Regions from separate parts of the Paenibacillus shunpengii genome, predicted to be linked through region 1. Evidence: predicted binding sites of a transcription regulator. Region 1 holds the regulator's gene; the other holds the start of a gene.
What was found. The regulator CtsR, encoded in region 1, represses protease genes until heat stress. The targets are predictions, from matches to a motif close to ATGGTCAATAAAGGTCAAACA.
Positions count from the first base shown of each region.

Region 1 (16,675 bases):
AAGAGTTTGATGTAAGTACACAGTTATCTGAATATGCTTTTAGATATAAGCTGACTGCTGAAGAGAAGGAACAGCGGCGACAGCACTTCGTTCCCGAGCAATACTGGGGCTTGTTTGATGAAGCTGAACTGCAAGCGAAGCTGACTCTATTGCCTTTTCAGGTATATGTAAATGGCAAAGTATTTGATATGGGTGGCATTGCCGGGGTCGCCACTTGGCCGGAAAATCGTAGAAAGGGACATGTTGCTCAGTTGCTCAAGCATGCGCTGCAGGAAATGAAGAATCAGGGACAGACTTTATCGTTCTTACACCCTTTCTTGGTGCCATTTTACCGTAAATATGGCTGGGAGGTCTTTGCTGAGTACAAAAGGTATTTCATTCAAGCTCACCAGCTCCCACCAAGAGTTGAATACGAAGGGAAAATTGTCCGTGATGTAACGGATATCGCTACACTTGATGGATTATATCAATCCTTTGCCAGTCGTTATAATGGCACGTTAGTCCGTGATGAAACATGGTGGAAGCGCTCAGTGCTGAACGGAAATGGGCACACAGCAGTTTACTACTCTTCTGAAGGAGAGCCGCAAGGCTATGTGCTTTACGAGAATAAAGACAAAGAGCTAATATGCGATGAATTTGTTTATCTAAATGAGAATGCTCGCCGGGCGCTGCTGACTTATTTTGCAAACCACCCTAGTGAGCAGTTTAAGATGAACATGGTACCTGTAGATGACGAGCTGCCCTTCTTGTTACCTGAGCCGAGAGTGAAGCAGGAGCTTGTTCCTTATTTTATGGCACGTATTGTCGATCTTAGTGCTTTTATTGCTCAATATCCGTTTGAAGTGAATCACAGCTTGGATCTGGTCATCCAAGTAGAGGATTCTGCCGCCTCCTGGAATACGGGATATTGGCACCTGACTGTAAGCGAGGATGGACAAGGTAATATAGAACCTCTATCTTCTGGTGATAAGTTAACTGCTGATATATCTGGTGACATTCAATCAATTACAGCGTTGTTTATGGGCTACAAGCGGCCACGTGAACTTTATTTAATGGAACGACTAGCAGGTAATCCGCTTCGAGCAACAGAGCTGGATCGAGTGATTCCTGCCGGACGAACATTTTTTATGGACTTCTTCTAAATTTAACTTAGATGCTTCTTAGCTGAAGTAAGACACTTGAAGATCGACTCTCCTGAACAATGCAGGGGAGTTTTTTTCGTAAGACGCATATTTTAGGTCAAAATGAGAAAAATGAAAAGGAACCCCTCTTGAGAATTCTACATAATGTGGTATAATGAATACAAAGTCAAAGAAAGTCAAAGTCAACAGAGATCAAACAGAGTAATGTATCAGGGGTAGCAGGACTTCTCATGAAGTTTTCTAGATGAATTGAGATTCGCAATCTGTCCAAGATGGGTAATTTTAAGGATGGATAGTGACCCCAGTTGGGAAGCCTTTCCCTTAGATACAGATGATCATTGTAATGAATTTAAGTATTTTAAGGGGCTAATATAGTGGGGGATGTAGAATGCGCAATATTTCTGATATTATCGAGCAATATCTGAAAAATATTTTGCAGGATAGCTCTGAGGGCATGATTGAGATCCAAAGAAACGATCTCGCTGATAAGTTCTCTTGTGTACCGTCTCAGATTAATTACGTCATCAGCACAAGGTTTACCCTTGAGAAAGGCTATCTGGTGGAAAGTAAGCGTGGCGGAGGCGGCTATATTCGCATTCAGCGTGTGGAGCTTCCTGCACAGTTTGCTCTGAATGGGCATTTTCATCAGCATATTGGAGATGAGATTAATCAGACGTCAGCAGAAGGGCTTATCTATCAGCTGGAAGAGGCCGGATTCCTCAACCGTAGAGAGGCTGCTTTGGTCAAAGCGGCTATATCGCGAGAAGTACTGCTTATTAAACTTCCCTATCGTGATCAGATTCGCGCTCGAATGCTCAAAGCAATGCTGATCTCGGTCTTGGGCAAATGAATAGGATTGTTCATATGATCAAGAATGTGAGGCAAAGGAGGTAAGCGGTCATGATGTGTCAACAATGTAATGAACGCCCGGCTACGCTCCATTTTACGAAGATTGTAAACGGAGAGAAGACGGAATTTCATATCTGTGAGAACTGTGCGAAGGAAAAAGGGGACCATATCTCAGGCATCTCTAATGGCTTTTCTATTCACGGACTCTTGTCAGGACTTATGGATTTTGAGTCAGGTAAATATAAAACAGCGGGAGCACCCTCACCGGAGACGCTTCGCTGTGAGCAATGCGGAATGACATTTAGTCAGTTCAGTAAGCTGAATCGATTTGGCTGCAGTTCCTGCTATAATCATTTCTCAAACCGCTTGGATCCGCTGCTGAAGCGGGTGCATGGCAACACTACACATATCGGGAAAGTTCCGGTTCGCGCAGGTGAGAAAATTCATTTGAAACGCAGAGTGGATGAATTGAAGCGTGAAATGCAGGAGAAGATCAATCTGCAGGAATTCGAAGAGGCCGCTAAATTGCGTGACCAGATTCGTGAGCTTGAAAAAGAGATAGCACAGGAGTAAAGTTTGGTAATAGAGTAAGGAGGTGTGCACCATGTCGGATATCCGGTTTACCGAAAAACCACTTAGTGATTGGATGCGGAATACCGCTGCTGACTCAGAGATTGTCATCAGTAGCCGGGTAAGAGTCGCTCGTAATATACAGAGCTTTCCGTTTCCAATGCTGGCAACAGAAGAGCAGTCGAGAGAAGTACGTCGTAACATTATTGATGTTCTTGGATTTGAGGAGGTTCATAGGTTTGGTGAATTCCATGTACTGAATCTGAATGAACTGGATCAATTCGATAAAGAAGTTCTGGTGGAAAAACATTTGATCAGCCCTGATCTTGCGAACGAATCGAGAAACGGAGCTGTCATACTCAGTGAAGATGAATCCATCAGCATTATGGTGAATGAAGAGGATCACCTGCGTATTCAATGTTTATTCCCAGGTTTCCAGGTGCAGGAGGCATGGAAGAGAGCATCAGCGATTGATGATGTGTTTGAAGCCCATATCGATTATTCATTTGATGACCGAAGGGGCTATCTAACAAGCTGTCCTACCAATGTGGGTACAGGTCTCCGAGCTTCCGTAATGATGCATTTACCTGCTCTTGTCATGACGAAGCAAATTAGCCGAGTGCTTACTGCTGTATCTCAAGTAGGTCTCGCGGTTCGCGGAATTTACGGAGAAGGCAGTGAGGCGACAGGAAATCTGTTTCAAATATCGAATCAAATTACATTAGGACAGTCTGAAGCCGAAATTATTGAGAACTTATATAGTGTCGTGCTTCAAATTATTGGCCATGAGCGCAATGCACGCGAGAGACTGATGCGTGATTCGAAGCAGCGGATTATGGACCGGGTCATGCGCTCTTACGGGATTCTATCCCATGCGGTGATTATGGATTCCAAGGAAGCAGCGCAGCGCTTGTCAGATGTTCGTCTAGGCATTGATCTTGGCTTGATTGAAGAGCCTTCTATTGTGCAAATGAATGAACTGAATGTCATGACTCAGCCTGGATTTTTACAGAAAAAATTCGGTGAAGAAGTCTTGGATCCCAATGCGAGAGACATCTACCGTGCACAAATGATACGAGATGTTCTTAAGCATTAGAAACCTGAAAAAGTAATTGGATTCACCGTCAGAGCCATACGTTATTTTATTGGATATTATAACAGTAATAACCTGACTGATTGCTGTTCTTGTATAGTTAACAGGAGGATCGCAATCGGCTTGGGATGATACCGACGATTGTCGGCCAGAGCTGTCCGTGAAGGGCAATCTGGATAGAGATATAGGCAATTAAACTTGTGGAGGTGCAAGAACTATGATGTTTGGAAGATTTACAGAACGAGCGCAAAAAGTGCTGGCTTTAGCTCAAGAAGAAGCGGTTCGTTTAGGTCATAATAACATCGGTACCGAACATATTTTGCTCGGCCTGATTCGTGAAGGGGAAGGCATTGCTGCCAAAGCTCTGATCGGTCTGGGTCTAGGACTTGAGAAAATTCAAGATGAAGTAGAAACGCTTATTGGCCGCGGCCAAGAGCAGCCTACGAACATTGCATATACACCACGTGCCAAAAAAGTCATTGAACTCTCGATGGATGAAGCACGTAAACTGGGCCACACCTACGTTGGAACCGAACATATTCTGCTCGGCCTTATCCGTGAAGGTGAAGGGGTAGCAGCACGAGTACTGAACAACCTGGGCATCAGCCTGAACAAAGCTCGTCAGCAAGTGCTCCAATTGCTTGGAAGCAGCGAAGCGGTGTCCAGTCACAACGGAGCCCAAGCTAACGTTAGTACACCAACACTGGACAGCCTTGCGCGTGACCTTACTTCCATTGCGAAGGAAGGCAACCTTGATCCGGTAATCGGCCGGAGTAAAGAGATTGAACGTGTTATTCAGGTGCTCAGCCGTCGTACGAAAAACAACCCGGTATTAATCGGTGAGCCAGGGGTAGGTAAAACAGCGATCGCTGAAGGCCTAGCTCAGAAGATTATCGCGAACGAAATTCCTGAAACGCTGCGTGACAAACGCGTAATGACTCTGGATATGGGCTCTGTCGTTGCAGGAACGAAATACCGTGGTGAATTTGAAGATAGACTCAAGAAGATTATGGATGAGATCCGCCAGGCAGGAAATATTATTCTCTTCATTGATGAGCTGCATACGCTTATTGGAGCAGGGGGAGCAGAAGGAGCTATTGACGCCTCTAACATCCTGAAGCCGGCTTTGGCTCGTGGAGAACTGCAATGTATTGGTGCGACTACGCTGGATGAGTATCGTAAATATATTGAAAAAGATGCTGCGCTTGAGCGTCGTTTCCAGCCGATCAATGTGGATCAGCCATCCGTGGATGAAGCAATTCAAATCCTGCACGGCTTGAGAGATCGTTATGAAGCACATCACCGTGTGAAAATTACGGATGAAGCGATTGAACAGGCAGTTAAATTGTCTGATCGTTACATTACAGACCGGTTCCTGCCGGACAAAGCGATCGACCTCATTGACGAAGCGGGCTCCAAAGTAAGACTCAACTCTTATACAGTACCGCCTAATCTTAAGCAGCTTGAGAACAGACTCGATGATATTCGCAAAGAGAAGGATTCAGCTGTTCAGAGCCAGGAATTCGAGAAGGCTGCTGCCCTGCGGGATACAGAGCAGAAGATTCGCGAAGAGCTTGATGTAACGAAGAATCAGTGGAAGGAAAAACAAGGCCGTACGGACTCCGAGGTTACTCCTGAGGATATCGCACAGGTCGTAGCCAGCTGGACGGGTGTGCCTGTCAACAAGCTGAAGCAGGAAGAAACGGATCGACTGATGAATATGGAAGGAATTCTGCATGAGCGTGTTATCGGGCAGGATGAGGCCGTTAAAGCAGTCAGCCGTGCAATCCGCCGGGCACGTGCAGGTCTGAAAGATCCGAAACGTCCAATGGGCTCCTTTATCTTCCTGGGACCAACTGGGGTAGGTAAGACTGAGCTGGCTCGAGCACTTGCTGAATCAATGTTTGGGGATGAGAATGCCGTTATCCGGATTGATATGTCGGAATACATGGAGAAGCACTCCACATCCAGACTGGTTGGGGCGCCTCCGGGATATGTAGGCTATGAAGAAGGCGGACAGCTGACTGAAAAAGTACGCCGCAAGCCGTACTCTGTCGTTCTCCTGGATGAGATTGAAAAAGCCCATCCGGAAGTATTCAATATCCTGCTTCAAGTGCTGGAAGACGGACGACTTACAGATTCGAAGGGTCGTGTAGTCGACTTCCGCAACACGCTCATTATCTTGACGTCGAACGTGGGTGCAGATGCGATTAAACGTAATTCTACACTGGGCTTTACAGCTGTTGTAGATGCTGGAGCGAATTACGACAACATGAAGGGTAAAGTGATGGATGAACTGAAGAAGAGCTTCCGTCCTGAATTCCTTAACCGGATTGATGAGATCATCGTGTTCCATTCCCTCGAGGAGAAACATATCGGTGAGATTGTTACCTTGATGGCGGAGGAGCTGCGTAAACGTCTGCGTGAGTATGATGTCGACTTCGAGCTGACCGATCAAGCGAAGGCATTCCTTGCCAAAGAAGGCTTTGATCCAGCCTACGGGGCAAGACCGCTTCGTAGAGCAATTCAGAAGCACATTGAAGACCGACTCTCTGAAGAGCTGCTCACGGGTAACGTCACGAAGGGTGATTCTCTTCTAATCGATGTGAATGATGGAGCTCTGGTTGTTACCAAAAAAGATAATGTATCAACAACAAGCTCATCTTAATTGTTGTAGTTAAGCCTAACTGAATATACTGGAAAGGGTTCTTGTCGCGTGAGCGATAAGAACCCTTTTTTTAAGAAAAATGCATAATAGATACACATCAATTCCAGAGTGATGACTTGGAAAAAATACATCCTGTGTAAAGTTTGGCAATTAAGCTTTACGTCAAAATGCATTCAATGTTAAACTTTTATTAAATCCTTTTTTAGTAAATTCGGCATTTGCACTTAAAGACGATTTTAGTCGAATAGTGTAAAAATAAGGAGAAGTGAAGTGGCTAAAGTTAAAACGAAGTTTTACTGTACCGAATGCGGCTATGAAGCCCCTAAATGGTATGGTAAATGTCCAGGATGTCAGTCCTGGAACTCCATGGTGGAGGAAACCGAAAGTATCGTTAAGACACAAGGGAGAGGTTCTTCCCTTTTTGATAGTAAAGAAAAGCCTCAGCCCATCATAAACATAGAGAGTGACCAGGAGCCCCGCATCCTGACGGGTATTAAAGAGCTGAATCGAGTGCTCGGCGGTGGAGTCGTCCCGGGTTCTCTAGTTCTGGTCGGCGGAGATCCGGGCATCGGTAAATCTACATTGCTGCTGCAAACCTCTCATGCCATGACCACAGCAGGACTGCGAGTGCTGTATATTTCCGGTGAGGAATCGGTAAGACAGACGAAGCTGCGTGCAGATCGGCTGGAAGCCTTGTCTCCTGAGCTGTATGTGCTCAGCGAAACAAACATGGAACGGATTGAGGAAGCCGTCAAACAGGTGGAGCCGCATTTTCTAGTTATTGACTCCATTCAAACGGTATATTTACCGGAAATTACGAGTGCGCCGGGCAGTGTGGCACAAGTTAGAGAATGTACTTCAAGATTTATGCGAATCGCTAAAGGACAGGGCATTGCGACCGTGCTTGTAGGGCATGTTACTAAGGAAGGTGCTATTGCAGGACCGCGAATGCTTGAGCATATGGTGGATTGCGTGCTTTATTTTGAAGGCGAGAGACATCATACGTACCGGCTGCTTCGTGCGGTGAAGAACCGTTTTGGCTCAACCAATGAAATGGGGATTTTTGAGATGGGTGAAATCGGGTTAACCGAGGTTGCCAATCCATCCGAGATGTTCTTGTCTGAACGACCGCTTGGGGTAGCAGGCTCCACTGTTGCTGCCAGCATGGAAGGGACCCGTCCAATGCTTGTTGAGCTTCAGGCGCTAGTATCCGCAACCCAGTTCCCTTCTCCAAGACGCATGGCTACCGGTGTAGATTACAATCGTATGGCCCTCATCATTGCCGTATTGGAAAAGCGCCAGGGTATGTTCTTACAGAACCAGGATGCTTATATAAACGTCGCCGGAGGGGTGAAGCTGGATGAGCCCGCTATTGATTTGGCGGTTGCTGTCAGTGTTGCATCCAGCTTCCGGGATATGCCGACCAAACCATATGATGTTGTATTTGGAGAGGTAGGCCTTACGGGTGAGGTTCGGGCTGTGTCTCGTGCGGAGCAGAGAGCCAAAGAAGCGCAGAAGCTTGGATTCAAACGGGTGATTATGCCAGAGAAGAGCCTAAAAGGCTGGAAGCACCCGAAGGGAATAGAACTTATCGGTGTAAACACCGTCGGAGATGCACTAGCGGTTGCTTTAGATTAGGGGGCATTGAAAGATGAAAGAATCGAGCCAATTGGATAAAATGAATAATCTCTTAAGATTGGTTTCGCCCGGAACCCCATTCAGAGAGGGACTGGAGAATGTGTTGCGTGCAAAAACGGGCGCGCTGATCGTCGTTGGCTACAGTCCTGAGGTAATGGAGGTTGTGGATGGCGGTTTTTCGATCAATTGTGATTTTTCTCCAAACTATCTATATGAGCTGGCCAAGATGGATGGAGCCATTATCTTAAGTGAGGATTTAAAACGAATTTTGTATGCAAATACGCAGTTAATTCCTGATTCCTCTATTTCGTCTTCTGAAACAGGAATTCGCCACAGAACTGCCGAAAGAGTTGCGAAGCAGACAGGCAAGCTCGTTGTATCGATATCGCAAAGACGTAATATAATTACGCTCTACCAAGGTACACTGCGGTATGCACTGAAGGAAATCGGCGTAATTCTGACCAAAGCAAATCAGGCGATACAAACGCTTGAGAAATACAGGGCCGTGCTCAATCAATCCTTGACCAATCTCAGCGCGTCTGAATTTGAAGAGCTCGTGACCATACCTGAAGTTGTGAATGTCATTCAGCGTGTGGAAATGGTGCTTCGGATCAAGATGGAGATCAAACGTTACATTAATGAGCTTGGTAATGAAGGACGGCTGATCTCCATGCAGATGGAGGAGCTTGTCAGTAATACGGAAGAAGAAGCGATGCTTCTGTATAAGGACTATGCCAAGGATGACAGCGATGAGAAGATCAAAGAGATCGTGAATGGGCTCAAACGTTCAACAGATGATGAACTGCTGGACACCCACCATATTGCTCGTTTGCTCGGATATCCCGCATCCGCTGCGACTTCTGAAGAATCAGTGGCTCCAAGAGGGTACCGTGTTCTCAGTAAAATCCCGCGTCTGCCGAATGTGATCATTCATAATTTGGTGGAGCAGTTTGAACACTTGCCGCACGTCATTATGGCAACCATTGAAGAATTGGACGAAGTTGACGGTATCGGAGAAGTACGTGCGCGTACGATTAAGGATGGATTGAAGCGCCTGCAGGAGCAAATGTTCATTGACAGACAGATCTAAATAACTCAGAATGACATATGATTATTTTTTATTGCCGCACATATGAGGTGACGTGATGATAACGAAATCAATTCCGAATTTATTTACCTTGGGTAATTTATCACTCGGAATGATTGCCATTTTGCTGGCCTCAGAAGATCAGTATACGCTTGCCGCTTTTATGGTGGTTATTGCTATGCTTCTTGATGGCTTGGATGGCCGGATTGCAAGGGCGCTGAATGCGCAGAGCGAATTTGGTAAAGAACTGGATTCACTATCTGACATTGTATCATTTGGTGCTGCCCCGGCTTATTTGATGTACACCGTTTCGTTTCAGGAAGCGCCAGTAAGTATTGCCTGGATCGTAACCAGCATATTTCCGATATGCGGTGCACTGAGGTTAGCCCGATTTAATGTTAAACCCGGGATTCCCGGTTATTTCACAGGACTGCCTATACCGGCGGCAGGTGGTGTACTTGCACTGCTGTCCTTATTTAACAAAGATATTTCTGCACCCTTTATGATGGTGGCTACACTGCTGTTATCCTATCTCATGATCAGTTCGCTGAAATATCCGAATTTCAAAAAAGTAGGCATTCCCAAAAAAGCAGTATGGATCGCTCCATTGGTCGTTTTGTTTTCGATTGCACTTGCATTTTTGTTCTCTGAGCAATTATCCATGTTTGTATTTATTCCTTTGGTGTTGTATGCCGTATACGGCATGTACCATAGTGTACAACGCTACATTCATCGCAGACGCAATCGGAACAAGAGCCAGGAAGACGAAACATCACATCGTTATTAGGGAAAAATCGAGCAGAGATGCTCATTCAAATAAAAAAAGCATTTATTCTTTCGTATAACACGACGAGAATAAATGCTTTTTTTGTGCTGTTTCATTCATAGTAGCGAGGATCAATAGGGTGTAGAAGGCTGTGTATATTGGCAGAACTTATTAAGTATTTACTTGCATTTTAATTTCGTTACGATAGGTTGAATATGCCTAGTGTGGAACACTTGTTGGCTTCATTCTCAAGGACGTCCTCGAGCTGAATATTGAGCAGATTGCAAAGCGCCGACATATAGAACAGATTGCGTCCAAGCTCTGAGCTGACAATCTCTTTACAATGATCGCACAGATCTCCATGTACATGCGTCTCTACAGAAGATCTAGCGTCCTCCAAGTTCCCGTTAGGTGTGTATGACTGCTTGGAAGCATGAAGTTCAATACATCCGCACTCCGTAATGGCCTTGGAAACTGCACGATTAACAGAAGCATCGGCTTGTCCTAACTTTGACAACACATCAATCAGACTACGGTGACGGAGCAACAATTCGGATACTTGGTCTTGAAAGGTTTGCAGGCTGGAAGTGCTCATTCCTTATATTCACCTCGGTGTGTTTTCAGTTGAACTTATTATATGCCACCCTATAAACCATTTTCAACCATGATTTACAGTTAGATACTTACCCCGAGACGGAGCATCAAATGTGCTTTAATCACCTTCATGTGAAATGAGAGGAGATTGTTGAGATATTTTTCCTTAAATATCCTGCCCTACAGGATTAGGACCTTCCGAATTGGTTCATACTGGTTAAGGAAAAGGTCAAAGGAGGTGAAGGGACATGTGGAAAAAAGTCATTTTAACATTGACCGGATTCATGGGAGCATGGTCTGGTTATGCGTTATATCATTCAGTAGGAGTAACGGTCCCTTGGTTAAGTGAACTGGCAGACAGGCTGGGGACGACAACAGCACTTGCGTTATGGATGCTGACAGGGGTTGCAGTATTTACTTTACTATGCAGTACACTGGGTTCTGTGGTGAATTTAAGGGTAGAAGAAGGAGTTACGAAGCTCGCTCGTGTTCCTATGAGTGAATTGGCAGCGGGGGCTTTGGGGCTAGGAATTGGATTATTGTTCGCTATACTTCTTTATCCGTCATTCAATTGGCTTGGTAAGCCAGGAGAGCTGCTTCAAGTGGCTATGATGCTTGTCTTCAGTTACATGGGACTTCGGGTGGGTCTTGCGAAGAAAGAGGACCTAGGAACGTTCTGGACTTCAGGACGTTGGAATAACGGAGCGATAAGTGAAGACAGACGGATTGAAGAGCATAAGATACTAGATACGAGCGTCATTATTGATGGCCGGATTGCGGACATCTGCAAGACAGGGTTCATCGAAGGGACCATCGTCATCCCTGAATTCGTACTGGAGGAGCTCCAGCATATTGCAGATTCCTCAGATCTGCTCAAGCGAAACCGCGGACGCCGCGGGCTTGATATCCTTAACAAGATTCAAAAGGAATTGGAGATTAAAGTACTGATCTATGAAGGCGATTTTGAAGAAATATCTGAGGTGGACAGCAAGCTGGTTAAGCTCGCCAAGGTGCTTCAGGGCAAGGTTGTAACCAATGACTTTAATCTGAACAAAGTATGTGAGCTTCAAGGCGTATCGGTACTGAACATTAATGATTTGGCTAATGCAGTCAAGCCGGTTGTATTGCCAGGTGAGGAAATTATGGTCCAGATCATCAAGGACGGCAAGGAGCATGGTCAAGGCGTAGCCTACCTGGATGACGGCACCATGATTGTAGTCGAGGGCGGAAGAGAATATATCGGCACGATGATGGAGGTGCTTGTGACAAGCGTTCTCCAAACCTCTGCAGGACGAATGATTTTTGCCAAGCCGAAACTGTTGGAAAAAGCTCAATAAAGCGGTATGATGGAGATTGAGTGTTCCAATCGCTGAATGCGCTGAATGCTTAAGCAGATGAACAAGGCAGGGGTTTAAGAGCATGAACAATTCATGGGGAGCCGTCATTGTGGCAGCAGGCAAGGGTACCCGTATGGGTTACGCGGAGAGCAAGCAGTTTCTGCTGCTGCAAGACAAGCCCATCTTTATACATACGCTTGAGGTGTTCAGCCGTGTGTCACGAATCAAAGAGATGATTGTCGTTACCGGTGCTGCAGACGTTAAGCGCTGTGAAGAGTGGATTCATAAATTTGGCCTTGAAGCTCAGGTTCGGGTAACTGCAGGAGGCTCTGAAAGGCAGGATTCTGTGTATGCAGGCTTGAAGCAGCTTACTTCTGATTATGTGCTTGTACATGATGGAGTCAGGCCTTTTGTGACGCCGGAGCTTATCGAGAACTGTATGGAAGCTGCGATGGAGCATGGGGCTGCTGTGCTTGCAGTACCTGTAAAGGATACGATCAAACAAGTAAATGAAGAGGGCATTATCATGTCCACGCCGGATCGGCGAAGTCTGTGGAGTATCCAAACACCACAGGCTTTTCGTCTGTCTGCACTGCTTGAGGCTCATGAGCGGGCGATGCAGGAGGCGTTTCTTGGCACAGATGATGCGATGCTGATTGAACGGCTTGGGAAGCAGGTAAAGGTCGTAGAGGGTCGGTATACGAATATTAAAATCACGACGCCGGATGACCTGGATTATGCTGTATTTATGCAAAAAAGGGGAGAGTAGACTTATGATCCGTGTAGGACAAGGATTTGACGTTCATCAATTAGTGGAGGGCAGGCCATGTATTATTGGGGGAGTCACGATTCCCTATGAAAAAGGACTGCTCGGACACTCCGATGCGGACGTGCTTCTGCATGCGATAAGTGATGCCATACTCGGTGCGCTGGGTCTTGGTGATATCGGCAAGCACTTTCCGGATACGGATCCGGTATTTAAAGACGCGGATAGTCTTAAGCTGCTGGAGCGAGTATGGGAGCTTGCTGTAGAGCGCGGCTATCAGCTGGGAAATGTGGATTCGACGATTATTGCCCAAAAGCCGAAGATGGCGCCCTATATTCCGCAAATGGCAGAGATCATTGCCAAGGCGCTGGGTGCAGAGCTCTCTCAAGTTAATGTAAAAGCGACGACTACAGAGCAGCTTGGCTTTGCAGGACGGGGCGAGGGCATTGCTGCGCAATCGGTTGTATGCCTGATAGAACCTGTGCTATCATCTTGAAATAATGAATCGGAGGGGATCTTATGAGCACGGAGGTTCGCGTGCGTTATGCGCCGAGTCCGACAGGACATTTGCATATCGGAAATGCAAGAACGGCATTATTTAACTATTTATATGCGAGAAATCAAGGCGGGAAATTTATTATCCGCATTGAAGATACGGATACGAAGCGGAACATTGAAGGCGGAGAAGAGAGCCAGTTGACGTATTTGAAATGGCTCGGCATGGAATGGGATGAGAGTATTGATGTTGGGGGTGAATATGGCCCTTATCGTCAAACAGAGCGTCTCGATATCTATAAGAAATACTGGCAGGATTTGATTGACCGCGGTCTTGCTTACTTCTGTTACTGTACAGAGGAAGAGCTTGAAGCAGAGCGCGAGGAACAGATGTCCCGCGGGGAGACACCGCGTTATTCCGGCAAGCACCGTGACCTGACGGAAGAGGAACGCAAGACGTATGAAGCCGAAGGCCGCGTACCAAGTGTCCGTTTCCGTGTACCGGAAGAGAAAGTGTATACCTTTAATGACATGGTCAAAGGAACAATCTCCTTTAATTCCAAAGAAACTGGAGACTTCGTTATTGTCAAGAAAGACGGCATTCCTACTTACAATTTTGCGGTTGCCCTTGATGACCATTTGATGAAGATCACACATGTTCTGCGTGGAGAGGACCATATTTCCAATACACCTCGCCAGCTGATGATTTATGAAGCTTTTGACTGGGAACCGCCGGTATTCGGTCATATGACCCTCATTGTCAATGAGAATCATAAGAAGCTCAGCAAGCGCGATGAGTCGATTATTCAATTTATTGAGCAGTATGACAAGCTCGGGTATTTGCCGGAAGCGCTGTTTAACTACATCTCACTGCTCGGCTGGTCTCCGGAAGGGGAAGAGGAAATTTTCAGCAAGGATGAGCTGATCAAGATTTTTGATCCGTCAAGGCTGTCCAAGTCTCCTGCGGTATTTGACACGAATAAGCTGGCTCATCTTAATAACTCTTATATCAAAAATGCGGAGCTGAAGCGTATCGCAGATCTTGCGATTCCACACTTGCAGCAAGCGGGACTACTTCCAAGTGAGCTTGATGCAGCTCAGCAGACGTGGGCAGAAGAGCTGGTGGCGCTGTATCAGGAGCAGATGGTTGCAGCATCCGATATTGTGAAGCTCGCTTCCTTGTTCTTCAAGGATGAAGTGCAATTTGAAGGTGAAGCTGAATCGGTTCTGAAGGAAGAGCAGGTTCCAACGGTCCTCAAGGCTTTCGCTGAGAAAGTAGAGGCTTCCGCTGACTTTTCGGCCTCCCATATGCAGGCTTTGATCAAAGAAGTGCAGAAAGAAACAGGCTATAAGGGCAAACAGCTGTTCATGCCGATTCGTGTGGCATTGACGGGCCAAACCCATGGCCGGGACTTGAATGCAACCATTTATCTGTTGGGCCGCGATAAGGTGTTAAGCCGATTGAAAGCCCAATTTTAAATTTGTACTGAGGCTAGTAAGGATAATCCTTGTCAGCCGAAGTTCTTTTCGCTAAGATATATAAAAAGCAGTACATCAAGATAAGCAGGCTCTGTTTGTCCTAATGTGATTAAGCGTACCCCTATGGGGAAGAATGAATATACTGAACAGCTGTGAACAGGAGAAGTACACAGTCATGAACGTGGACCAGAGAAGATAACCGGGTAAGACCTTAACAAGTCTTCAAGGCTGGAAGTTATCTCACGCTCTGCTGATCGAAATGCGCCTGGGAGCTGCGCCTCCGAACCTGGACCTTTCCGCTTTGCTGGAAAGCTACTTCGGGTAGGTAGCGACGTCTCGTCCTCGTTACGGACGTCCGAGATAGGATGCGTGCGTTATGCGAATCCTAAGCAGAGTGGAACCGCGATTTTGTTAGACGCCTCTGCAGCCGAATGTGGCTGCAGAGGCGTCTTTTTTGATTCACATACACGCTAACAAGCAGAGTCAAATTTACTTCAGACAAACGGGTAAATGATGCGAAGAGGGGAACAGATATGTTTAAGAAATTGAAATCTGATATTCAGGCAGTCTTTGATAACGACCCTGCTGCTAGAAGTCGGTTTGAAGTGATCTTTACTTACTCCGGCTTGCATGCCATCTGGGCCCATCGCTTGGCGCATCATTTTTACCGATGGGGATGGTACACCGTGGCCAGAATTATCTCTCAATTCAGCAGGTTTATGACGGGGATAGAGATTCACCCAGGCGCTACTATCGGCAATCGGCTCTTCATTGATCATGGTATGGGGGTTGTCATTGGAGAAACATGCGAAATTGGTGATGATGTGGTGATTTATCAAGGTGTGACCCTAGGCGGAACGGGTAAAGAAAAAGGAAAGAGACATCCTACCATTGGTAATAATGTGGTGATATCCTCGGGCTCTAAAGTGTTGGGATCCTTCAAAGTGGGGGATTACAGCAATATTGGAGCAAATTCCGTAGTACTAAGAGAGGTTCCGCCAAATAGTACGGTCGTTGGTATTCCAGGCCGGGTCGTTAAGCAGGATGGCCGGAGAGTGGATCGACTAAGCCAGCAGCTGCCCGATCCGGTTGTTGATTCCATGCGTGAGCTGCAGCAAGAGTTGGTTACTCTCCGGAAGGAGCTGGATCAGCTTAAATCAGCAGCGAATGAAGGTGGCCGTAAAGAAGCGGTCATACGTGGTAACAAATCGTAAACGTGGTACAATATAATGATTGAAATGTATTGAAAGGAACGTGAATTATGGCGCTTCATATTTATAATACGCTCACAAGGAGCAAGGATGTATTTACTCCACAGGAGCCGGGAAAAGTGAAAATGTACGTGTGCGGACCGACAGTATACGACTATATCCATATCGGGAATGCAAGACCGATGATATTTTTCGACGTGGTTCGCAGCTACTTAGAGACGGTGGGTAATGATGTGAATTATGTCGTTAACTTCACGGATGTAGACGATAAATTGATAAAAAAAGCAGAGCAGACAGGACTCACGGTACCGCAGGTTGCCGATCGTTTTATTAAAGCTTATTACGAAGACCTAGATGGACTGGGCATTCCAAGAGCAACCCATAATCCGAGAGTTACCGAGAATATGGATTTGATCATTGATTTTATTGATCAGCTGTTCAAGGAAGGAATTGCTTATGAGAATGGCGGGGATGTGTATTATCGCACACACAAATTCCCAGAGTATGGCAAGCTCTCTAAGCAAAATCTCGATGAGCTTCAGTTCGGCATTCGAATCGGTGTTGATGAACGCAAAGAAAATCCGCAGGATTTTGTTCTATGGAAAGCAGCAAAGCCCGGTGAAATTTATTGGGAAAGCCCTTGGGGTCCAGGTCGTCCAGGCTGGCATATCGAATGCTCCGCCATGGCGCGCAAGCTGCTCGGTGACACTCTGGATATTCATGGAGGCGGCCAAGATCTGCAGTTCCCGCATCATGAGTGTGAAGTGGCCCAATCTGAAGCCCTAACAGGCAAGCCGCTGGCTAATTATTGGATGCATAACGGCTTCATTCGAATCGATAACGAGAAAATGTCGAAATCGTTGGGTAACGGTATTTTGGTAAAAGATCTGCGTAATCTCTATCGCCGTGAAGCTATTCGATATTTCATGCTGTCGACACATTATCGGAATCCACTCAATTTCAGTGAAGATATTATGCAG
Region 1 covers NZ_JBHUMJ010000013.1:658-17,332, forward strand. The annotation lists gene ACFSVM_RS25070 (GNAT family N-acetyltransferase) at 1-1,142, shown strand, start outside; gene ACFSVM_RS25075 (CtsR family transcriptional regulator) at 1,531-1,992, shown strand; gene ACFSVM_RS25080 (UvrB/UvrC motif-containing protein) at 2,043-2,564, shown strand; gene ACFSVM_RS25085 (protein arginine kinase) at 2,596-3,657, shown strand; gene clpC (ATP-dependent protease ATP-binding subunit ClpC) at 3,872-6,322, shown strand; gene radA (DNA repair protein RadA) at 6,593-7,960, shown strand; gene disA (DNA integrity scanning diadenylate cyclase DisA) at 7,974-9,050, shown strand; gene pssA (CDP-diacylglycerol--serine O-phosphatidyltransferase) at 9,106-9,834, shown strand; gene ACFSVM_RS25110 (DUF1573 domain-containing protein) at 10,013-10,408, opposite strand; gene ACFSVM_RS25115 (PIN/TRAM domain-containing protein) at 10,656-11,744, shown strand; gene ispD (2-C-methyl-D-erythritol 4-phosphate cytidylyltransferase) at 11,827-12,513, shown strand; gene ispF (2-C-methyl-D-erythritol 2,4-cyclodiphosphate synthase) at 12,518-13,006, shown strand; gene gltX (glutamate--tRNA ligase) at 13,030-14,484, shown strand; gene cysE (serine O-acetyltransferase) at 15,018-15,698, shown strand; gene cysS (cysteine--tRNA ligase) at 15,746-16,675, shown strand, end outside.

Region 2 (16,675 bases), on a different contig from region 1:
ATTGTTCTCTTCCCGAAGACGCTGGATTACTATCAGATTCAGCTTACTGTAATGCTGGAGAATGAGCGCTATTCGGAAGCGATGCGTTTGCTTGAGTTCCTGCTTCAATGCGAAGGGCAGGAGAAACGGAATTATGAAGAATGGGAAGCTTTGCTGGACTGGCTGCGTGCAGCTTTCCCTCAATATATAGATCGTGATCAGAGAGAAGACGGACGAAATGACGAGGATTTGGAAGAGAGTGAAGAGGATTTTGCTCGTCAAAATGCCCGAAATAAAATGGCGGAAGATGGAGCATATGCAGATAAGCTGCTAAGAACGGTCATGGAAGAGCCGCTGAGCGAGCAGACGATGCTGGCACTGGATCAGCTTGCCTATATCGAAACCCCGGGTATTGATCATTCGCTGTGCGAGTGGCTTCAGCAGCGTAAGCTGCATCCGTTGCTTCAGTTTCGAGTGCTGCAGACCTTGCGAAAAAGAGGATCTCAGGCAACCGTATCTCTTACACGAGGATCGGAGAAAGTGGAGGTTGAGGTGGAATCTATTCCACTGAAGCCGGATGAATTTCCATTTCCAATTATTCGAGTGCTGGAACTGGTGGCAGATCAGACGGAAGTACATGAACCGACCTTATTTTATTTTGCTCAGGAATTGTGGTCTCAATATGTGATGGCTGTATATGGCACAAGCGACTACCGCTCTATGCTTGAAGGCGATGATTCGACACTCGATATATGGGCTGCGGCGCTCCATGCGGCAGTCGCTGAGAGTCTGGGCGGATCACTGGACGAAGAAGAGATTAGAAGGGTCTATGAAATCACGAGTGAAGTGAGATTTAGATTCGAGCAGGCATACCGATCTATTAAACGATTTGTATCCGGCGGACTGGATGTGAAATAGCCGAAAACTTCCTTTTGACGCCTGCAAGGGTTTACCCTTGAAATTGCATTTAATGTTGTTTATACTAAAATGGTTATTTTGTACGCGCTTGACATGGTTAACATGTGAAATTTGGAGGGGAAAGCATAAATGAAAGCAACATGGGAAAAAATAGAGAAGAACCTTGGGGTTCTTGAAGTTGAAGTAGAAGCAGATCGTGTAGCTGCTGCTCTCGACAAGGCTTTTAATAAAGTCGTTAAAAAGATAAATGTACCTGGATTCCGTAAAGGTAAAGTGCCTCGCTCGATCTTTGAAGCTCGTTTCGGCGTAGAGAGCCTGTATCAAGACGCAATTGATATCCTTCTTCCTGAAGTTTACACGGAAGCTGTTGATCAAACAGAAATCTTCCCTGTTGAACAACCAGAAGTGGACATCGATCAATTCGCTAAAGGTGAAGCTTTCAAATTTAAAGCGAAAGTTGTCGTTAAACCTGAAGCTAAACTTGGTGAGTACAAAGGACTTGAAGTTCCTAAGGCAAACACAGAAGTTTCCGAAGAAGAACTGAATGCTGAGCTTGAGCGTTTGCAACAACGTCATGCTGAGCTTGTAGTTATCGAAGAAGGTACAGCTGAGTCCGGCGATATCGCAGTAATCGACTATGAAGGTTCTGTTGATGGTGAGCTGTTCGACGGTGGACAAGCTGAGCGTTACTCCCTGGAACTGGGTTCTAACACATTCATCCCTGGCTTTGAAGAGCAAGTGATCGGTCTTGCTACTGGCGACAACAAGGATGTTGAAGTGACATTCCCTGAGGAATATCATGCAGCAGAACTGGCTGGCAAGAAAGCCATCTTCAAAGTGAAAGTGCATGAAATCAAACGCAAAGAGCTTCCAGCAATCGACGATGAGTTTGCTAAAGACGTAAGTGAATTCGATACTCTTGCTGAGTACAAAGAAGATCTTACGAAGCAGCTGTCTGAGCGCAAAGCAGAAGAAGCAAAAGCAAACCAAGAGAATGTTGTTGTTGAAAAAGCGGCTGCTAACGCAGAAGTTGAAATTCCACAAGGAATGATTAACAGCGAAGTTCGCAACATGATGCGTGACTTTGACAACCGTCTTCGTCAACAAGGCATGAACCTTGAAATGTTTATGAGCTTCTCTGGTCAAACGGAAGCAGATCTTCAAAACCAAATGAAAGGCGATGCTGAGAAGCGCGTTCGCAACAACCTGGTTCTTGAAGCAATTGGTAAGCAAGAGAACATTGAAGTATCCGATGAGGATGTTAACGAAGAGCTGAATAATATGGCGACTTCCTTCAGACGTACTCCAGAAGAGATTCGTCAAATTCTCGAAAGCAACGGTTCTTTCGACAGCCTTCGTGAAGAAGTTCTGCTTCGTAAAACGATTGACTTCCTTCTTGCAAACAGCGTAGAAGTTGACGCTCCAGCTGAGGAAGCTGCTGTAGAAGCAACTGAAGAATAAGATTACACATCCATCACGTTAGAAATATAACAGATAAGGCACGTAAAGTATTTTACTAAACGTGCCTTATTTCTTCTCATGAATATCCATTTTATAGTTAAATATATTATTAAATGGTAATCAGTGAGATGTCGTGATATTTTAACTGTACCTTCCATATACTTGAGTTATAGGTCTTAGCTCCATAGGATGGAAGTCCGATTTGCACATACATAAAAAAAATGGTTAAATATGATCAAGCTTTCTCTTTAGCAGTTACTTGGCTGAGGAAAGTAGTCATAAATGACATTGAACAGGGAACATGATAAAATTAAGACTGATATTTATTTAACCCTGATTAATGTGGCAGTAAGATTCTATTATGGAGAAGAGGTCGGAACATGAATCTCGTGCCTATGGTTGTTGAACAAACTAATCGCGGTGAACGTTCTTACGATATATATTCAAGACTATTGAAGGATCGTATTATCTTCCTCAGCGGTGCAATAGATGATGATGTGGCCAACAGCGTTATTGCTCAGCTCTTATTCTTGGCTGCAGAGGATCCGGAGAAGGACATCAGCTTATATATCAATTCACCAGGTGGTTCTGTTACTGCAGGGTTGGGTATATATGATACAATGCAATTTATTAAGCCAGACGTTTCAACCATCTGCGTAGGGATGGCTGCCAGCATGGGCTCACTACTGCTCACTGCGGGTGCACCTGGCAAGCGCTTTGCGCTGGAGAACAGTGAAGTTATGATACATCAGCCGCTTGGCGGGATCCAAGGTCAGGCATCCGATATTCAAATTCACGCCGACTGGATTATTAAAACGCGTCAGAAGCTTAATCAGATCTATGTGGAGCGTACGGGTCAACCCCTTGATAAAATCGAGCGTGATACGGACCGCGACTATTTTATGAGCGCGGAAGAAGCTTTAGAATACCGTATCATTGACCAAGTACTCACCAGACCGATTAATTCTTAAAGGGGTGGTTAGATGTTTAAATTTAACGATGAGAAAGGGCAGCTTAAATGTTCTTTCTGTGGTAAATCCCAGGAACAGGTTCGTAAGCTTGTCGCTGGACCAGGGGTATATATTTGTGATGAATGCATCGAGCTGTGTGCAGAGATTGTAGAGGAAGAACTCGGTCATGACGAAGAGATTGATCTGAAGGATATTCCAAAACCGATGCAGATTCGTGATATTTTGGATCAGTATGTTATCGGTCAGGAGCAAGCGAAGAAATCGCTGTCTGTTGCCGTTTATAATCATTACAAGCGCATTAATACACAGAGCAAGATTGACGATGTAGAAATGTCGAAGAGTAACATTCTGCTATTGGGACCAACGGGCTCTGGTAAAACGCTCTTGGCTCAAACTATGGCTAAGATTTTGAACGTTCCATTTGCGATTGCAGACGCTACCTCGCTCACAGAAGCAGGGTACGTAGGTGAAGACGTTGAGAATATTCTGCTCAAGCTCATTCAAGCTGCCGATTATGATGTAGAGAAGGCAGAGCGCGGCATTATTTATATCGATGAGATTGATAAAGTAGCACGTAAGTCGGAGAACCCTTCGATTACACGTGATGTATCCGGTGAAGGCGTACAGCAGGCCCTCCTCAAAATTCTAGAGGGTACGGTTGCTTCCGTTCCACCACAAGGCGGACGTAAGCATCCTCATCAGGAATTCATCCAAATCGATACGACAAATATTTTGTTCATCTGCGGCGGGGCCTTTGACGGACTCGAGCAAATGATCAAACGCCGTATCGGCAAAAAAGTGATTGGTTTCAACTCTTCTGCTGAGCAGAAGGATCTGAAGCCGGGTGAGTACCTCGGAATGGTTCTTCCAGAGGACTTGCTCAAGTTCGGTCTCATCCCAGAGTTTGTTGGACGTCTTCCAGTCATCTCTACATTGGAGCCGCTTGATGAAGCGACACTTGTTCGTATTTTGTCTGAGCCGAAGAATGCTCTGGTTAAGCAATATACGAAGATGCTGGAGCTCGATAACGTAACTCTCGAATTTGAGAAGGAAGCACTTGAAGCGATCGCTCGGGAAGCGATTAAGCGTAATACGGGTGCCCGTGGACTTCGTGCGATCATAGAGAGCCTGCTGCTTGATGTGATGTATGAAATTCCTTCTCGTGAGGATGTTACAAAGTGTGTAATTACGAAGCAGGTTGTTGAAGAGAAGACAGCACCTGAACTGCATGGTGATAAAGATAAGAAGCAAGAAGAGAGTGCCTAAATAAACAAGTCTTACTCCACTCGTAATGAGGTTTATTTATACTGGATTTTTCCAGGCCTCTTGCGGGTGGAGATTTGACGTTATGGGGAGAGAAAGGAATCATGTTTTTAAGACAAGATACACGTCCCGTAAAAGTCGGCAACATTACCATTGGCGGAAGCAATGAAGTCATTATTCAAAGTATGTGTACAACGAAAACGGCTGATGTGGATGCAACGGTAGCTGAGATTTTGCGGCTTGAAGAAGCGGGATGCCAAATCGTTCGTGTAACGGTCAATAATGATGAAGCAGCAGAAGCGATTAAGGAAATTAAGAAGAGAATTCATATTCCGCTCGTTGCGGATATTCATTTTAATTATAAATTAGCACTGAAAGCGATCGAGAATGGTATTGATAAAGTACGGATTAATCCTGGTAACATCGGCAGACGCGAAAAAGTAGAAGCCGTTGTAAAAGCATGTAAGGAAAAAGGAATCCCGATTCGTATTGGTGTTAATGCTGGCTCGCTTGAGAATCATTTGCTTGAGAAATACGGTTATCCTACAGCCGACGCGATGGTAGAAAGTGCCTTGTTCCATATTGGCATTCTGGAAGAGCTGGATTTCCATGATATTATCGTATCGCTCAAGGCATCTGATGTCCCAATGGCCATTGAGGCTTATACTAAGGCCGCACAGGTCATTCCATATCCATTACACCTTGGAATTACAGAAGCGGGTACGCTGTTCTCAGGTACAATTAAGAGCTCGGCAGGCATGGGCGCTCTGTTATCTATGGGAATCGGCTCTACCATGCGGATTTCACTCAGTGCAGATCCGGTTGAAGAGATTAAGGTTGCCCGTGAGCTGCTCAAAACCTTTGGTTTGATTACAAATGCTGCAACCCTGATTTCTTGTCCGACCTGCGGCCGTCTGGATATCGACTTGTTCTCCATTGCTAATGAAGTAGAGGATTATATTTCACAAATCAAAGTGCCGATCAAGGTATCGGTGCTGGGGTGTGCGGTTAATGGTCCTGGTGAAGCTAGGGAAGCAGATATTGGGATCGCAGGGGCGCGAGGCGAAGGTCTTCTGTTCCGTCATGGAGAGATGATCCGCAAAGTGCCTGAGGCTGAAATGGTTGAAGAGCTGAAGAAAGAAATCGACAAGATTGTAGAAGTGTATGAAGCAACCGGCGTTATTCCGGGACGCAAGCACTAATCTTTTTTTTCTAAAATAAGAATTTACTCATCACTGCTTCCTCGTATAGGAAGCAGTTTTCTTTTTGCCTACTTGAAGAAATGTCTTCTGTTCATGTTTGGTGTTCAAATCTATAAGAGAACTTCTATTTTCTACGTTTATGCCGGAGTGAAAAGGCTATACTACCATGTATCGAACTTTTTATGGTAAGAACGTAAAGAACAGGAGGGACACCTAATATGGGTACTGAGTTAACCATTATTGTCATGTTAATCAATTTGTTTTTCGGAGTCGTGATCGGGCTCTATTTCTGGAATATGCTGCGTGGACAAAGAAACAATAAAAGTGCAGTTGAACGTGAGTCTCGGAAGGAACTCGACAAGCTGAGAAAGCTTCGCTCCATATCGCTGACTAAACCGCTTGCCGAGAAGACCCGTCCAGCCAAGATGGAGGATATTGTCGGTCAGAAGGATGGGCTCCGTGCGATGAAGGCAGCACTGTGCAGTGCAAATCCACAGCATGTTATCGTTTATGGGCCTCCAGGGGTAGGTAAAACAGCGGCAGCGAGGGTCATTTTGGAGGAAGCCAAAAAAAATCCATCCTCTCCCTTCAAAGCAGATGCCAAATTTACGGAGATTGATGCGACAACTGCCAGGTTCGATGAGCGCGGCATTGCCGATCCACTGATTGGCTCTGTTCATGATCCGATATACCAAGGTGCAGGTGCAATGGGCGTTGCAGGTATTCCTCAGCCTAAACCAGGAGCTGTTACGAAGGCGCATGGCGGGATTTTATTTGTCGATGAAATTGGTGAGCTTCATACGATTCAGATGAACAAGCTGCTCAAAGTGTTAGAGGATCGTAAAGTTATTTTGGAAAGTGCGTACTATAACTCTGAAGATACGCATACTCCTGCTTATATCCACGATATTTTCCAAAACGGTCTGCCGGCTGATTTTCGTTTGGTAGGGGCAACGACCCGTTCACCTCACGAAATTCCTCCGGCTCTTCGTTCCCGGTGCATGGAGATCTTCTTCCGCGCACTGCTGCCCGAAGAGATTGGACAAATAGCAGAGGATGCGATCAGTAAAATTGGCTTTGCAGCCAATCCTGAAGCGGTGGAGGTCGTTAAAAGATATGCCACCAATGGTCGTGAAGCGGTGAATATCGTACAGCTCGCCGCAGGACTTGCTCTGACTGAGAATCGGGATGAACTCCGTGCTGCGGATCTCGAATGGGTCGCAAGCAGCAGTCAGATTCAGCCGAGACCAGACAGGAAGGTGCCAAGTGTTCCGCAAGTGGGCTTTGTCAATGGTCTTGCTGTATACGGACCTAACATGGGCGCGCTGCTTGAGATCGAAGTATCAGCGGTGCCTGTAATGAAGGGGAAAGGAACATATAACATCACGGGAGTTGTCGATGAGGAGGAGATTGGCGGCGGTTCAAGAACGCTCCGTCGGAAGAGCATGGCCAAAGGGTCTGTAGAAAATGTAATCACCGTACTCAGATCAATGGGGCTGGAGCCTTCTAACTACGATCTTCATATCAATTTTCCAGGAGGTACACCAATAGATGGTCCTTCCGCGGGAATTGCCATGGCAACGGCGATTGCTTCTGCAATTAAGGGGATTCCCGTCGATCATGAGCTGGCAATGACAGGTGAGATCAGCATTCATGGAAAAGTAAAGCCAATCGGCGGTGTGCTGGCTAAGGTAGAGGCTGCTTTTCAGGCTGGAGCTAAGACGGTTATTATTCCCGCAGACAACTGGCAGACCATTTTTGAAGGTTTGGATGGCTTGAAGGTTATTCCTGTTGAGTCCGTGGATGAAGTATTCGAGCATGTCTTCGGCAAAGAGCTGATGACAGACAATGAAGAGAAGGCTGCACCTGCTCCCGAGCTGTTTCCACAATCTTCGCCTTCAATACTGCATGCAGACTTAAATCGCGGCGGAACGATGAATAGTACAGAAAGCATGTAAAGACTTCTCCTTCATTGGTTTTTTATGTGAACATTTGATAGAATAATGAATGATAACAACCTGAGAGCCATTGGAGGTGTGAAAGCGATGGGGCCGAGCAAAGCCAAAGTTCGTCGTTTTCCTTTACTGCCTTTAAGAGGACTTCTCGTCTATCCGAGTATGGTGCTACATCTCGACGTGGGCAGGGAGAAATCCGTCAAGGCTTTGGAAAAAGCGATGGTAGAAGAACATCTGATTCTCCTGTGTTCTCAATCTGACGTAAATATAGAAGATCCTGCACGTGAGGATATTTATCGGATCGGTACAGTAGCGAAGGTCAGACAAATGCTGAAGCTTCCGAATGGAACCATTCGTGTCCTCGTGGAAGGACTTGAACGAGCAGAGATAACAGAGTATACAGATCAAGACGAGTTCTATGAAGTGCTGGCGGTGGAGCTGCTGGAGGAAGAGGCTGACCATCCAGAGACGGATGCATTAATGCGGACCGTTCTCAGCCAGTTTGAAAATTATATAAATCTATCGAAGAAGGTTACACCCGAGACTCTTGCAGCTGTATCCGATATTGAAGAGCCGGGGCGCCTTGCCGATGTCATCACAAGTCACTTGTCGCTGAAGATTAAGGACAAACAAGAAATTCTGGAAACCGTAGATGTGAAACAGCGGCTTGAGAAGCTGTTGGACATTTTGAATAACGAGCGTGAGGTCCTTGAGCTGGAGCGCAAGATTAACCAGCGGGTCAAGAAGCAGATGGAGAAGACCCAGAAGGAGTATTATCTTCGCGAGCAAATGAAGGCGATACAGAAGGAGCTTGGCGAGAAGGAAGGGCGTGCCGGTGAGGTTGAAGAGCTTCGTGCCGGGGCAGCAGAGCTGTCACTCCCTGACAAAGTGCGCGAGAAGGTCGAGAAGGAAATTGATCGGCTTGAGAAAATGCCCGCCAGCTCCGCAGAGGGCGGCGTTATCCGCAATTATGTGGATTGGCTGTTAGCTCTCCCGTGGAGCCGCAAGACGGAGGATGATCTGGATATTCATGCCGCTGAAGAAGTGCTGGATGCAGATCATTACGGTCTAGAGAAGCCGAAGGAGCGCGTACTTGAATATCTGGCTGTCCAGAAGCTGGTGAAGAAGCTGAAAGGTCCGATTCTTTGTCTTGTAGGTCCTCCTGGGGTAGGTAAGACATCACTTGCGCGTTCCATTGCCAAATCACTTGGCCGTGAATTTGTGCGTATCTCCTTGGGCGGTGTAAGAGACGAAGCGGAAATTCGCGGACATCGAAGAACGTATGTCGGTGCCATGCCTGGCCGAATCATTCAAGGAATGAAGACCGCAGGTTCACTGAATCCAGTATTTTTGCTGGATGAGATCGACAAGATGGCTTCTGATTTTCGCGGGGATCCATCCTCTGCTCTGCTTGAAGTGCTTGATCCTGAACAAAACAATACGTTCAGTGACCATTTTGTAGAGCTTCCCTTTGACCTGTCAAACGTCATGTTTGTTACGACAGCCAACACAATTCATAGTATTCCGCGTCCGCTCCTCGATCGGATGGAAGTGCTTAACATTCCAGGGTACACGGAGCTGGAGAAGCTGCAGATTGCAAGCCGCTATTTGCTGCCGAAGCAGATCACAGAGCATGGATTGACAGAAGAACAAGTGGAAGTACAGCAGGATGCTCTCTTGAAAGTCATTCGTGAATACACGAGAGAGTCCGGCGTGAGAAATCTGGAGCAGCAGATGGCTTCCCTATGCCGCAAGGCTGCGAAGAAGATCGTATCCGGCCACACAGGCAAGATCATTATCGCTCCGGATGATGTGAAAGATTACTTAGGTCCGCAGAAATTCCGTTACGGTGTTGCTGAGCTTGAGGATCAGATCGGGACAGTTACCGGACTTGCTTGGACAGAGGTTGGTGGTGAGACACTCGTCATCGAAGTGACGGTTGTACCGGGTACCGGTAAGCTTACCTTGACAGGTAAACTCGGGGATGTTATGAAGGAATCTGCGCAAGCAGCCTTCAGTTATACACGTTCCAAAGCAGGGGAACTCGGGATCGCGCCTGACTTCCACGAGAAGAATGATATTCACATTCACATCCCGGAAGGTGCCATTCCGAAGGACGGACCTTCTGCCGGAATTACAATGGCTACTGCACTGATATCTGCATTGACTAACCGTCATGTATCCAAGGATGTAGCGATGACAGGTGAGATTACACTCCGCGGCCGGGTTCTACCGATTGGCGGACTGAAGGAGAAATCGCTTGCGGCACATCGTGCAGGATATAAGAAAATTTTGCTCCCGAAGGATAATGAACGGGATTTAAGAGATATACCGGACAGTGTGCGAGAAGATGTTGAATTCGTACCTGTTGCACACATGGATCAAGTGCTTCAGCATGCACTGGTCGAACAGCAGGCAGGTGTGCACTAGATAAGCCAATGAGCATCAACGAGAGTTCCATTATTTCATTGGTGTGTTATGAAGAGAGGATAAATATCGATTATGAAAGTTACCAAATCCGAATTTATCATTAGTGCGGTCAGCCCTAGCCAATACCCTGAGGACGCCTTGCCGGAGATTGCTCTGGCAGGGCGTTCCAATGTGGGGAAATCTTCGCTGATCAATCGAATGATTAATCGTAAGAACTTAGCAAGAACGAGCTCAACCCCAGGCAAGACCCAGCAGCTTAATTATTACCGGATTAATGATGCGCTTTATTTTGTGGATTTTCCAGGCTATGGGTATGCCAAAGTGTCGAAGACGCAGCGTGCGCTCTTCGGTCAAATGATGGAGAAATATTTGCTTGAACGAGAAGAACTGAAGCTGGTCATGCAGATGATTGATATGCGTCATCCCCCTACGAAAGACGACATAATGATGTATGAATGGCTGAAGCACCATGGGCTTCCCGTATGCGTCGTGACTACGAAGATGGATAAGATTCCTAAGACACGCCGAGCCAAGCATGCAAAAGTTATAAGAGATGCGATCGGTCTTCATCCTGAAGACAGCTTTGTCTCTTTCTCGTCAGAGGAAGGCTTAGGCAAGGATGAGCTGTGGGCAGTAATATCCCGTTATGCAGGGTTTACAGAAGAACAGCCGTCTGTAGAAGAGTAGTCTTACAACTCTCATCAAAAGCAAGTGACAAGACGATCTTGCAGAACAATCGAGCTAACACGAACTTTCTTGCAGAATAATGAGCATTTTCCCTATGGGATGTATAATTTCAAGTTTCTTCCTGATTTTTAATGATTTAAAGCAGAAATTCATTGCATGGCAGAAGGGCGGGTTCCGCCCGCGGTAGTGTATAATGAAGCTAAGTAATGAACATTATGGTTTTAAATCGGCCTGACTACAGAATGGTCGGGAAAGAATTGAGGAGATTTTTATGGCTCAGCGGTTAGCCACAGAATATGTTAAAGCCACTTTGAAATTAACAGAACCTCAGATGCAGCAGTTTTTAAAAATGGCCGAAGACAGCCAGCTTCAGCACCAACGAGTGAAAGTGCTGGGCAAGGGCGGGCAGGATGTTGTACTTCGTGATGGTGCTGGAGAGGAAGTTTGTTTCCCATTTGATCGAGAAGATGGATTATATGTCTGTGAGTTGTCTTGCCGTCTAGTGAATCCTCAGCTGACGAGTGTCGTACGCAAGTTGTTTCTTACTTTCAAGGGTGAAGGAATGGAGAACCGGGTGTATGCTGGTTTTACTATGATGTATTTTTATTCCCAAGGCTCTGTTCGCAAGATTATTGAATTCAAACAAAACCAAGCTCGAATCGTATACGAATATAAGAATTCCTTGCAGGAGCTTGAACAGCAATACCGATCACGTGATGTTGAACAGAAAATTTCACGTGTGAAGAACAGCATCAACCAACTGCTCGATGCAAGAAACAAGGTGTCTTGCCAGGAGGAAATTCGTCATATTGATGAGCAGTTACGGATAGAAGCATTTATACTATTTACTCTTGAAGCTTAAACATATTCAAGCCAAAGCCTGCTCTTCACTGAGCGGGCTTTTCTTTAGTTCTCGTAAGCCTTGAACTGGATTATTTTTTTTAAGGTGTTTGTTCCACTTCAGATCATAAAAAATATACTGTATTGTTCTTGAAAAAACTGTTGCATTTGTAACGAATAGGTGTTATTTTTATTCTCGTTGAAAAGAATATAGGAACCAGGATTCACTCAGGACATTGTGTATGTTGCGAGAGATTTATCCCTCGGGAAGTGAATGACGTAGGTCCTAGCGGATGAAATTTTTCAAACATTTTATTCCTAGGAAGGGGGAACCGAAAGATGGGAAGTACAACTTTCGGAAGACACGTTGCTGTTGACACTTGGGGAGTAGACTTTGATCTGTTGAACAATGAGGATTACTTGCAAGTACAGATGGTAGAAGCCGCAGAAGCTTGTGATGCGACCATCTTGTCCGTGCAATCCAGACAGTTTGAGCCACACGGGGTTACTGTGCTAGTCATGTTGGCTGAGAGTCATCTCTCGATTCATACGCACCCTGAAAGAGGCTTTGCCGCGATTGATTGTTACACTTGTGGAGAATTGGTTGATCCGCAGCTTGCTGTTGAGTACCTGGTATCGGCTTTGAACCCGGAGAAGATTTTTTCGAAGACATTAGTGCGTGGTAATGGCGAATTAGATGTCGAACAGCCTGTAAAACAACAGATTGAGCTTGTATAATACACAGATTTATAATACGATACAATTAATAAAGAACCATGGAATTTCCATGGTTTTTTATATATTTTATGTAATTAACTAGAAATTCTCCTAACGGTAATATCCGATTGCGAGTAGTACAAGTTTCAAATGGGTTTGCAACGTATAAATTAATGAAGTGGCGGTAAAATTAAGTAGGCAAAATGGAATCCATAAGTTAAGAAGATGAGGATTTCATAAACATGTCATAAAAAGCATTAGGGCGAAACTGTACATATGTTATACTAAATACTGCTTGAGGCTAATTGTTAATAACACATTTGATGTTTTTATAGACTAAATCCATTTCGTTTGAAATTGATTCAATAATTTACCGAATTTTGTAGAGGCAGGTGAACTTGCAATGCACATCGTCGCAGTTGGGTTAAACTATCGCACAGCGCCTGTAGAAGTAAGGGAACGGTTTACATTTGACGAAAAAGACCTGCCATCAGCGCTCCGAGAGCTCAAGAAGACAAACAGTGTATTGGAAGGCGTCATCGTTGCTACATGCAACCGTACGGAAATGTATGTGGTGGTTGATCGTCTCCATATGTGCGGGTATTTCATACGCAGCTTCATGGAGCAATGGTTTGGTATTTCCCGCGAGGAGTTTACTCAACATCTCTATATATATGAAGATGAACAGGCGATACGTCATTTATTTCGGGTAACCAGTGGACTGGACTCCATGGTGATCGGAGAGACCCAAATTTTAGGCCAGGTTAAGCAGGCCTTCTTAACGGCTCAAGCTGAGAAGGCAACCGGAACATGGTTTAATACGCTGTTCAAGCATGCCATCTCTTTAGGCAAGAGAGCGCATAGCGAGACCTCGATTGGTGAAGCGGCGGTTTCTGTCAGTTATGCTGCGGTTGAACTAGGCAAGCGCATCTTTGGCTCCTTTAATCACAAGAAAGTAATGATTCTTGGTGCAGGGAAGATGAGTGAGCTCACTGTTCAGCATTTATATGCGAATGGTGCGGAAGAGGTAATTGTGGCGAATCGGACCTTCTCACGTGCAGAGGAGCTGGCAGCCAAATTTGACGGAACGGCATGTACCATGGAGCAGGCATTTACGCGTCTCCATGAAGTGGACATTTTGATCAGCTCAACAGGAGCGAAGGATTTCGTTATCTCGGCTGATATGGTTAAAGACAGCATGAAGCGAAGAAAGTCACGTCCTTTGTTCATGATCGATATTGCTGTGCCTCGGGATATTGATCCTGTAATTTCAGATATTGCTAACGTCTTCTTATATGATATCGATGATCTTGAAGGTGTGGTTGAGACGAATCTGGAGATGCGCCGGATCGAGGCGGCGAAGATCGATTCCTTTATCGAGGAAGAGATCGAAGAATTCAATCACTGGCTCAAAACTTTGGGAGTTCGTCCTGTGATTCGAGCTTTGCAGGAGAAGGCCAACAGTGTCCATGAAGAAACGCTCGAGAGCTTGTTTAACAAGCTGCCTGAGCTGGATGAGCGTCAACGTAAGGTGATACGCCGACTGACGAAGAGTATGCTTAATCAGATGACGCATGAGCCAATTAACCGTATAAAAGAAATGGCAGTGGATAAGAATGCGGATGATGCATTATCGATGTTCACTACCATGTTCGGTCTTGAGGAAGAGCCTGAAGTCAAGGAAGAGTCTTCTGTTTCCCCAAGAGTGAATATGAAGCCGGCCACGGAGCCTAGTCGTGAGGTGGAGCAAGCACCTTCACGGATTGCATATGTTCCAGTGAGCCTGTAAGGCAGGTGTCATAAGTGTCTACAGTAGATACGATTCACACTTTGCTGATTTATATTTATGCCCTGAGCCTTCTGTTTTATTTCTCGGATTGCATTCGACGCAACACGAGTGCGAAGCGGATGGGCACAGGGCTTCTTGCTGTCGTGTCCCTGATGCAGCTGATTTACTTGATTCTCCGAACCGTTGATTTGGGACATATTCCGATCTATTCGATGTATGATTTTGTATTCTTATTTACGTTTAGCATCGTCATTACTTCTCTGATTATGACAACGTTCAGGAAATCGGAATATATCGTATTCCTGCTGAATGTGGTCGGATTCAGTGCTTTGGTGCTCAGTGATTTTTGGCTTGCTCCGGTCGTTAATCCTATGCTTAATTGGCAGACCGTACATGGACTTCTTGTCATGCATATCGCTCTTGCTAATCTGGGGTTTGCTGCACTGACACTCGCCGCCGTATTTGCTGCGATCTATCTCTTCCTGCATTTCCGGCTCAAATCGAAGCAATGGGGCGATACGATGCGGCGTATGCCGAGTCTTGAAATGCTCTATCTGTACATGAACAAGGCAAGCTCTATTGGGACGCCCATGCTCGGCGTTTCAGTCATGCTTGCTGTATTATCGATCATGGCAGAGAAACGCTGGCCATTATTACTCGATGCCAAAGTTCTCTCAACACTCATTGCATTATGCATCTATTTAGGATACTTCATTTCAAAACGATACAATGGTCAAGCTCCCCATGTTATGGCACGGTGGACGCTAATCGGTTATGTCTTTGTCATTGTTAGTTTTATTAGTAATGCTTGGTCTGTATTTCACCGCTGGACAGGAGAGTGAAGTAAATGGAGCAGGCTTATGTTCCGATATGGCTGGATTGCTCAGACCGCACTGTCATTGTTATTGGCGGTGGTCCAGTGGCTGAGCGCAAGGTAAGTGGACTTCTTAATTCAGGAGCGAACATTACGATCATCAGTCCCACGATGACCGAGAGACTTCTTCAGCTGGCTCAGCATAGTGAAGTCTCCTGGATTCAAAGGCCCTACCGTCAGGGAGACCTGAGAGGGGCTTTTCTTGTATATACAGCTACAAATCACACGGATATCAACCGACAGGTGGTTAAAGAAGCGAAAGAGACGGGTGCTTTGGTGAACAGCGCAGATGAGCCTCGCAGCGGTGATTTTATTACACCGAGTGTCGTACGGCGCGGCAGGATGTCGATCGCCGTGTCAGCCTCGGGTTCAAGTCCGGGAGCGGTCGCACGCATTGCGAAGCAGCTAGACCAACAATATGGTGATGAATATGGTGTGTACTTTGATTTTTTGCATCAAATTCGTCAAACCATTCTGTCTCGTATTGAAGATCCGAACAAAAGAAGACATCTGCTGAAGAAAGTATTAGAGTTAGATATATTAGATGAAATTAGAGAAGGACGCTTTGAATTATGGTCCGATGAACAACGGAATGAATGGATTGCAGACAATCAGGAGGGGTAATGAATAAATGCGAACGATTGTAGTAGGAAGCAGACAAAGTGCACTGGCTCTAACACAGACAGGGCATGTCATTGATGATTTGAAGAACCTGTGTAAGCAGCATGGGCTTCCATTTGATTTTGAGATCAAGAAGATTGTAACGAAGGGCGATCAAATCCTGGATGTTACGTTGTCCAAAGTCGGGGGCAAGGGGCTGTTTGTAAAAGAAATTGAGCAGGCCATGATGAACGGCGAGATTGATATGGCTGTACATAGCATGAAGGATATGCCTTCTGTACTTCCCGAACCACTGACTACCGGTGCCGTGCCGCGCAGGAAGGATCCAAGGGATGCCCTGATATCCAGAACCGGATCTTCCCTGGATGAGCTGCCTCAAGGTGCAAAAGTAGGGACGAGCAGTCTGCGCAGAGCGTCTCAGCTCAAAGCTTACCGTCCTGACTTTCAAATTGAATGGATTCGCGGCAATATTGACTCCAGACTCCGCAAGCTTGAGACGGAAGGCTTTGATGCCATTATTCTCGCTGCGGCGGGACTTTCTCGTATGGGATGGGAAGATCGAATAACAGCTTATTTGTCTCCGGACACTTGTCTGCCTGCGGTAGGCCAGGGTGCGCTCGGTATTGAATGCAGGAAGGATGACAAGGAGCTCCTTCATTTGCTCAGTTTGTACAATGATTTGGAGACGGCCCTGCCGGTTGCAGCTGAACGGAAATTTTTGAATGTGCTGAACGGAGGCTGCCAAGTACCTATCGGAGCGTATGCAACATGGGTTACTCATCAAGGAGAGGATGGACATAAGCAGCTTATCGAGCTGACGGGTATGGTTGGAACACCGGATGGATCGACAGTGCTTAAAGAGACGGTGATTGGGAGCGATCCTGAACGTCTTGGAGAGGAAGTTGCTGAACGCTTGATTCGTAAAGGCGCAGAGAAGATACTGGCAGACGTAAGGGGATGAGGAAATG
Region 2 covers NZ_JBHUMJ010000010.1:28,012-44,686, forward strand. The annotation lists gene ACFSVM_RS21850 (hypothetical protein) at 1-897, shown strand, start outside; gene tig (trigger factor) at 1,027-2,358, shown strand; gene clpP (ATP-dependent Clp endopeptidase proteolytic subunit ClpP) at 2,739-3,329, shown strand; gene clpX (ATP-dependent protease ATP-binding subunit ClpX) at 3,342-4,595, shown strand; gene ispG (flavodoxin-dependent (E)-4-hydroxy-3-methylbut-2-enyl-diphosphate synthase) at 4,697-5,794, shown strand; gene lonB (ATP-dependent protease LonB) at 6,013-7,752, shown strand; gene lon (endopeptidase La) at 7,840-10,179, shown strand; gene yihA (ribosome biogenesis GTP-binding protein YihA/YsxC) at 10,252-10,866, shown strand; gene ACFSVM_RS21890 (non-ribosomal peptide synthetase module) at 11,138-11,728, shown strand; gene speD (adenosylmethionine decarboxylase) at 12,046-12,444, shown strand; gene hemA (glutamyl-tRNA reductase) at 12,827-14,212, shown strand; gene ccsA (cytochrome c biogenesis protein CcsA) at 14,227-15,054, shown strand; gene ACFSVM_RS21910 (precorrin-2 dehydrogenase/sirohydrochlorin ferrochelatase family protein) at 15,060-15,710, shown strand; gene hemC (hydroxymethylbilane synthase) at 15,718-16,668, shown strand; gene cobA (uroporphyrinogen-III C-methyltransferase) at 16,673-16,675, shown strand, end outside.
Region 2: a site for CtsR is predicted at 2,580-2,600, ahead of clpP (ATP-dependent Clp endopeptidase proteolytic subunit ClpP). Genes of this name have one in related genera too.